2 regions of the Winogradskyella rapida genome follow, and region 2 is predicted to be linked to the other one. Evidence: riboswitches for the same ligand, from Rfam matches in the RefSeq annotation. Region 2 holds a riboswitch; the other holds the start of a gene.
The links. A riboswitch is a leader RNA that binds a small molecule or an ion and turns the genes downstream of it on or off. The one in region 2 is predicted to bind S-adenosylmethionine.

Region 1: linked by a shared signal. The riboswitch ahead of ACFQ13_RS01160 (Na+/H+ antiporter NhaC family protein) and the one ahead of ACFQ13_RS12665 (trans-sulfuration enzyme family protein) in region 2 are both predicted to bind S-adenosylmethionine.

The regions. Positions count from the first base shown of each region.
Region 1 covers NZ_JBHTKM010000001.1:250,045-254,265, reverse strand. Annotated here, with positions in the region: gene ACFQ13_RS01170 (lytic transglycosylase domain-containing protein) at 40-993, shown strand; gene cls (cardiolipin synthase) at 997-2,445, shown strand; SAM-I-IV-variant riboswitch at 2,522-2,618, shown strand; gene ACFQ13_RS01160 (Na+/H+ antiporter NhaC family protein) at 2,667-3,980, shown strand; gene ACFQ13_RS01155 (DUF2892 domain-containing protein) at 3,990-4,221, opposite strand, start outside.
Region 2 covers NZ_JBHTKM010000063.1:1,227,235-1,231,455, forward strand. Annotated here, with positions in the region: gene ACFQ13_RS12650 (S41 family peptidase) at 1-994, opposite strand, end outside; gene ACFQ13_RS12655 (deoxycytidylate deaminase) at 1,017-1,445, opposite strand; gene ACFQ13_RS12660 (HupE/UreJ family protein) at 1,548-2,138, opposite strand; SAM riboswitch class I at 2,273-2,396, shown strand; gene ACFQ13_RS12665 (trans-sulfuration enzyme family protein) at 2,495-3,664, shown strand; gene ACFQ13_RS12670 (homocysteine S-methyltransferase family protein) at 3,725-4,221, shown strand, end outside.

The DNA of each region.
Region 1 (4,221 bases), on a different contig from region 2:
TTTGAGAACTCAAAACCGTTATAACTTAAAATTAAATTTATGAAAATTATAAAAAATAGTTTAGCCTTAGTAGGCGTCATTTGTGTCTCAGGACTCTTTATCTTTTCAATGCAAAAATCACCGAATGCACAAGCGCCTTCAGATCGTAATTTAGGCCATGAAGATCCTGTGGTTAACAATTATAATGTCTATGCCTTAGAAATGCCAGAAAACTTAAATTTTGCAGGAGAAGCCGTTCCTGTTGAAGATCCGGATATTTATGAGCGTATGGATCGTGAATTATTAGTGAATACCTATTGGCAATCTAATGGTTTATTAATGTTTAAGCGTGCTCAAAAATATTTTCCGATTATAGAACCTATTTTAAAGAAAAATGGGGTGCCAGACGATTTTAAATACCTTGCGGTTATTGAAAGCGGATTAATACCAACAGCGAAATCACCTGCAGGAGCAAGTGGGATGTGGCAAATTATGGCTGCTACAGGACGTGAGAATGGATTAGAAGTCAATTCTAATGTCGATGAGCGTTACCATATTGAAATGGCAACAGAGGTAGCTTGTAATTACCTAAAGAAAGCAAAAGCTAATTTAGGGTCTTGGACCAAAGCTGCTGCGGCCTATAACGCCGGAAATGCCGGAGTTTCTAGACGTTTAGAAGCTCAAGATGTTAATGATTATTACGATTTACTTTTGGGTGAAGAAACGGGGCGTTATGTGTTTAGAATTGTAGCTCTAAAAGAAATTTTATCACATCCTGATAAATACGGTTTCAACTTTAATAAGTCGCATTTATACAAAGAGATCCCAACGTACAAGGTTAAGGTAGATACGGCCGTAAAAGATTTTGCGCAATTCTCTAAGAAATTCGGAATCAACTATAAGATTTTAAAACTTCATAACCCTTGGTTAAGAGAGCCCCATTTAAATAATAGTTCGCGTAAATTATATGAGATAGAAATTCCAGAAGCCGGATATTATAACACCCATCCTTAAACCTTGGATTATTTAAAAAATCATATTTGGCAGGTATTAATCATACTTAATTATACCATTGCATTATCTGCAGTGGTTACCATTCTGCTTAAAAAACTAAACCCAACAAAGGCCCTAAGCTATATCATAGGCTTATTAGCGTTGCCTTTCTTGGGTTTAATTGTGTATTATCTTTTCGGACAAGAATATCGTAAAACAAAGATTTTTAGCAGAAAGAATGTCCTTAACCAATCGGTAATTAAAAAGATTCAAGATCAGTTAGAGCTAGATACTAAAACCATTAATGAGGTTGATGAACTGTTAGAGCAGAAATCTAAATTAATTCCACTGCTTTACAACAGTGAGAAATCTAAGCTCACCATTAATAATGAAGTTACGCTTATTAAAAATGGTGATGATAAATTTCAACACCTCTTCAAAGATATAAAAGACGCTACAGATCATATTCATTTAGAATATTTTATAATTAAAGACGACCAGATTGGTACAGAATTACTCAATCTCTTGTGTGATAAAGCAAGGGATGGCGTAGAAGTAAGAATTGTTATAGATGATGTAGGAAGTTCTATAAGCTCTAAAATGAAACGCCAACTCAAAGAGTGTGGAATAGAAATGCACCCATTTATGCCTGTGCTATTCTCTAAATTCACAGGGCAAATGAATTATCGCGATCACCGTAAAATTATAGTTATTGATGGTAAGATTGGCTATGTCGGTGGGGTGAATATTTCAGACACCTACGTTAATGCCAATAATGATAGGTATTGGCGAGATACGCATATACGATTAGTAGGGGAGGCGGTAAAACCCCTTCAGATTTTATTTTTTACCACTTGGGACTTTGTAAGCGGTGATGCCTTAGAGATTTCCAAAAATTATTTCCCTGATCATAACTGTAAAGCTAATGTACCGCTTCAAATTGCGGCAAGCGGACCCGATACCGATTGGTCTAATATTATGGAAGCCATATTTGTTGCCATAACCAATGCGGAAGATTATGTTTACATCACGACCCCTTATTTTATTCCTAATCCTGAAATTTTAACGGCTCTACAAGTCATTGCCAGAAGTAATATTGAAGTTAAACTCATTGTTCCTCAAAAATCGGATTCTTGGATTGCAGAATATGCGACCAATTCTTATTTGGAAATGCTTTTAGAAGCAGGTGTAGAAGTATATCACTATACCAAAGGGTTTGTACATGCAAAAACCATGGTTGTGGATGGTGTATTTAGTACCATAGGAACAACTAATATGGATTACCGAAGCTTTAATATTAATTTTGAAGTGAATGCTTTAATTTACAATAAGGCCATTAGTGATGATCTGACGTCACTTTTTAAAGCCGATCTTAAGGATTGCGAAAAATTAGAACTAGCCTCTTGGAAGAAACGATCTAAGCGGACTAAAGTTGTAGAAGCTACCGCACGTTTAATGGCGCCTTTATTGTAAGAAGAAGGTTACAGATAATAATAAAGCGTTAAAGTTTGTGCTAAATGTGTTTATATAGATATATTTGCCGCCTTAAATAAATTATCAAGAATCTCTAAAAGGAGATAGCAACCTGCAATAACGAGCAAGGTGCTAAAGCGATAAGCCAATACTTTGGAAAAAATGTTAATCTAATTTTTCTATTGATTTGCTATGCACTCCTTTTTTTAAGGCATAATCGAATGAAAAATCCAAAAGTTGCTTCCCCAAGTGTTACCGCATTAATTCCATTACTCGTATTTGTTATTACCTTTCTAGGCGTCGGAATCTATAAAGATGATTTTTATGCTTTACCAGCACCTATAGCGGTTGTGGTAGGGATTGTTGTGGCCTTTTTAATGTTTAGATCTTCCGTAGAGTCTAAAATTCAGACCCTTTTAAAAGGTTGTGGCGATCATAAGATACTTACCATGTGTTTAATTTACTTGCTTGCAGGCGCCTTTGCTACGGTGACAAAAGCTACGGGCAGTGTAGATGCTATTGTAAATTTAGGCCTAGATTACATTGCCATACAATACATTTATTTAGGTGTTTTTGTGATCGCAGCATTTTTATCGGTGTCAACAGGAACTTCCGTGGGCGCTATTGTAACGCTGGCCCCAATTGTAGTAGGCTTCTCTGGTCAAGGTGATATTTCTCTCGCTGTACTTTGTGGTGCCTTATTAGGTGGTTCTATGTTTGGAGATAATCTTTCGGTCATCTCAGACACTACAATTGCAGCCACACAATCTTTAGATTGTAAAATGAGTGATAAATTTAAAGAGAATATCAAAATTGCGCTTCCAGCGGCTTTAATCACTTTAGTGATTTTAACCTTTCAAGGCTTAGATTTAAAATCTAATGCGCTAGAGGAGGTTACTTATGTGTATTCTGTCGTAAAAATACTCCCTTATCTATTGGTGATTCTGTTATCTGTTCTCGGTGTAAATGTTTTTATAACGCTGTTTTTAGGTATTATTTCAGCCGGAATTTTAGGCGTGTTTTATGGCGACTTTACCCTTATGGAATCGACCCGAATTGCCTATGAAGGTTTTACTAATATGACAGAAATCTTCTTGTTATCACTTTTAACGGGTGGTTTAGCTGCTTTGGTAGAAATTAATGGAGGAATCGATTATATTTTAAATAAAATCAAAGTGCTTATTAAGAATAAAACGTCAGCCCAATTTGGTATTGCCGCCTTGGTGAGTACTGTAAATATGGCTATTGCTAATAATACCGTTTCTATTATTATATCGGGGCCAATTGCAAAAACAATTAATGACGAATACGGCTTAACCAATAGAAAAACAGCCTCTATCTTAGATGTCTTTGCCTGTATAATACAAGGAGTGCTCCCATATGGAGCACAAGTCTTGATGATTTTAAGTTTTTCTAAAGGTCAAATTGATTATTTAGACCTTATTCAGAATACCTGGTATTTACTTATTTTGTTTGTAACAACGATAGCGTTAATTGGGATGCAACCGCTGTTAGCCAAGAAAAAAGCAAGGTAAAAGAAGCTATTAGCGTTTACTTCTACGGTTTTGTCTAGCTGATGTAGGTTGACCGTATTGGTGCTTTGGTATTGAAGCTTTTTTCATTTGTTGCTTCATCATTTTAATTTGGTCCGCTAACATATCACGCTTATCTAATTTTTCAGCTTCAGCTAATAATTTTTGAGCTTCAGGTTTTCTACGTTTAGAAAATGCAATACCGGCTAAGTTTAATTTCGCCATTGCTAAATCATGATCCATA
Region 2 (4,221 bases):
CCATTTCACGTTGTACAAGCCCTTTACCATAAGAACGACGCCCTACAATAATACCTTTATCATTATCTTGAAGCGCTCCAGCAACCACTTCGCTAGCCGAGGCAGAATTCTCGTTGATTAAGATAAAAATCTCACCATCTTCAAAAGCACCATTACCCGTAGCATAGACATATTCTTCTTTTCCTCGCTTATCTTTAGTGAATAAAATGAGTTTATCATCTTCTAAAAACTCGTCTACAATCTGTTCTGCAATCCCCAAAAAACCACCAGGATTCTCTCTTAAATCTAAGGCCAATTTCTTAGCTCCTTGCCCCTGAAGTGTATTTAAAGCAGCTTTAAATTCCTTATAGGTAGACTCTGCAAAACGGTTAATTTTTATATACCCTAACTCTTCTGTAAGCATATAAGCGGCATCTACACTTTTAATAGGAATGGCTTTTCGCTTAACATCAAACTCTAACAACTCCGGCGCTCCTTTTCTATAAACGGTAAGCTTAATAGAGGTATTCTTATCCCCTTTAAGCTTTTGACTAATCATACTATTGGTGATCTGAGCACCATAAAGCGTATCGTTATCAGCCATAAGAATACGATCGCCACTTATAATCCCCGCTCGTTCACTAGGTCCATTTTTGGTGGGCTTAATCACAGCAATGGTATCACGGTAGGCATAAAAATTAATCCCAATACCTACAAAATCACCTTTCATGTTTTCAGTGACACGTTTTAAATCTTCTTTGGGAATATAGGTAGAATGTGGATCTAAATTTTGCAGAATACCGTTTACAGTCACATCAACTATACTGTCGGTATTCACTTCCTCCACATATTCGTAATCAATATAATCAATTAACCGATTGAGTTTATTCTTTTTACTATTGCTTGTAAAGAGGTTATCTGACGTGTCTGAAAAATTCAATTTTCCACCAATAACCACCCCGGCCGCAATTGCAGCACCGATAATTAATGGTATGTATTTATTTTTTGTTGCCATAGTATTTCCCTCTTAGGGAATCTTAATCGATATCTTCGATAAGCTCTATCTGAATCCCTGCTTTTTTCAGAAATTTTAATCCCGAGTCATCCTTATAACCTTGATGGTACACGACTCTAACAATACCCGCTTGATGGATTAGCTTACTACACTCTTTACAAGGCGAAAGCGTAATGTATAAAGTTGCTCCTTGACAAGACTGCGTAGAGGATGCCACTTTTAAAATGGCATTAGCCTCGGCATGTAACACATACCATTTGGTATAGCCTTCATCATCCTCACAGTAATTTTCAAACCCCGTAGGCGTTCCGTTATAACCATCAGAAATAATCATACGGTCTTTTACAATGAGTGCGCCCACCTGTTTTCTATTGCAATGGGAGAGTTTACCCCATTCTTTAGCGATTCGTAAATACGCTTTATCGTAACGACGCTGTTTTATTTTTGACATTCCTTAAAAGTATTATGCAATCGTACCTTGTTCAGAACGAAGATAAAAGGTTAAAAATACATTCCTCTTTGACTTCGCGTTAAAATTTTACCAAACTTTAATTTAGTTGATAAGATCGCTTTCTATAATCATAGGAATCACTAAGCCAATAACGATAGAAGATAAGACCATCATCCAATCACGACGCGAAAATCTAAATACCGTTTGACAAATAAATCCTATAAACAAGACCACAAAAACAATAATTATTTGTGCAATTTCTATACCTAAAGCAAATTCTATAAGCAGTTCCAATTTATTTTCGGCCTGACCAGAAAACATTTTAAACTCTCTTGCAAAGCCTAAACCATGAATAATTCCAAAGAACAAGGTGGTTACAAACAGCAAGCCTATTTTATTATTTTTAGAAGTTTTACCAGCGGTAAAGACATTGTACAAGGCCATAATTAAAATGGTCACCGGAATTAAAAATTCCACCAATTGGCCGTTAATCTGCACCACACCATAAGCCGCTAAAACCAAGGAGAGCGTATGCCCTACGGTAAAAGTGGTCACTAAAATAAGGACGCGTTTCCAGTCGTTAAACAAATAAGGTACTGCGAGTACCATTAAAAAAAGGATATGGTCATAACCATTAATATCCAAGACGTGATTCATGCCATATTGCACATTGAACCAAAAATTTTCGAACATAGTTGATATTTTAGGGAAATTCAAAGTTACAATTAAAATGCATATGCTCTTAATAAAAAAAAGTGAATAAAATTTGTATAATCCTATTTTCTTTCGGAATATTGTAGTTCACAAAGTTCAAACAACTTATTGAAATGTTATCAAGAAAGGTGGAGGGATTAGACCCTTTGATGCCTTAGCAACCCTTAGACTTACTAAGAAGGTGCTAAATTCTACGTAATTAGCGATTCATTTATCGCTTAATTGGATAGATAACCCATACAATTGCTCATCTGCAATTTTTATTCTTTATAACTTTTTCTATACCTACGTCTTTTGACGTTTTTAGTTTTTTGATTTTTTTTAAATAGAAAAAAATGAAATCTAATCGTATTGAAACACAAGCTATACGCACACAAATAGAACGTTCGCAATTTTTAGAACATTCAAGTCCTTTATACCTAACCTCTAGCTACGTGTTTGAGGATGCTGAAGATATGCGCGCTTCCTTTGCCGATGAAAAGGAACGCAATATTTATAGCCGTTACTCCAACCCGAACACTTCAGAATTTATAGAAAAAATCTGTCTGATGGAAGGTGCCGAACGTGGCTATGCCTTTGCGTCGGGGATGTCGGCCGTATTTTCAACTTTTGCCGCTTTACTTAATGCTGAAGATCATATTTTATCTTGCAGAAGTATCTTTGGGTCTACACAAACCTTATTCAATACCATTTTACCAAAGTGGAACATTGCAACGAGTTATTTTAAAATTGATGAGCTCGATACGATTGAAAGCCTTATTCAGCCCAACACAAAAGTGATCTATGCCGAGAGCCCTACCAATCCTGCTGTAGATATTTTAGACTTAGAACGAATTGGAGCCCTTGCAAAAAAGCATAACCTTATTTTTATTATAGACAATTGTTTTGCCACGCCTTACTTGCAACAGCCTATTAAATTTGGGGCCGATTTAGTCATCCATTCTGCCACTAAGTTAATAGATGGTCAAGGACGTGTTTTAGGAGGTGTAGTTGTCGGCGACACAGAACTGATTCAACAGATCTATTTATTTTCAAGAAACACGGGTCCTTCCCTATCGCCATTTAATGCATGGGTATTATCTAAAAGCTTAGAAACCTTACCGGTGCGCGTCGATAGACATTGTGATAATGCGTTAAAAGTGGCTCATTTTTTAGAATCCCATCATTTGGTGAATGTTGTAAAATACCCATTTTTAAAATCGCATCCGCAATACGAATTGGCGAAAAAACAAATGAAAGCCGGCGGAAACATTGTAGCTTTTGAAATTAAAGGCGGCATTGAAGCAGGGAAGCAATTTTTGAATTCCATCAAACTATTATCGCTCTCTGCAAATCTAGGAGACACGAGAACTATAGTGACGCATCCGGCCTCTACAACACATGCTAAAATCCCAGAATCTGTTCGTTTAGAAACCGGAATTACATCAGGATTAATCAGAGTTTCTGTAGGCCTAGAGCATCCTGAAGATATTATTAACGATTTAAAACAGGCTTTAGAAAACTAAAGTCAGTTCGAGTGATTTTATGACAATGGCATAAAATTATATCGAGAACACAACCATATTATGAGCAAAATAACAGACCAATTACAAAAACGAATCTTAGTTCTCGATGGCGCCATGGGAACCATGCTTCAGCAATATAGCTTCTCTGAAGAAGATTTTAGAGGCGAACGTTTTAAGGATTACCCATCACCTTTACAAGGGAATAACGATTTATTATCCCTAACCCAACCTGAAGCCATAGCCGCTATTCATGCTAAATATTTTGAGGCTGGCGCCGATATCGTAGAAACCAATACCTTTTCTGGGACTACCATTGCTATGGCCGATTACGACATGGAAGATTTGGTGTATGAGCTCAACTATGAATCGGCTAAAATTGCCAGAGACGTTGCGGATAAATTCACGAAAGAAAATCCTGAAAAACCACGTTTTGTAGCCGGAAGTATTGGCCCTACCAATAAAACGGCTAGTTTATCACCGGATGTGAATAGACCAGAATACAGAGCCATTACCTTTAACGAACTACGTGTGGCCTACAAGCAACAAGTAGAAGCTCT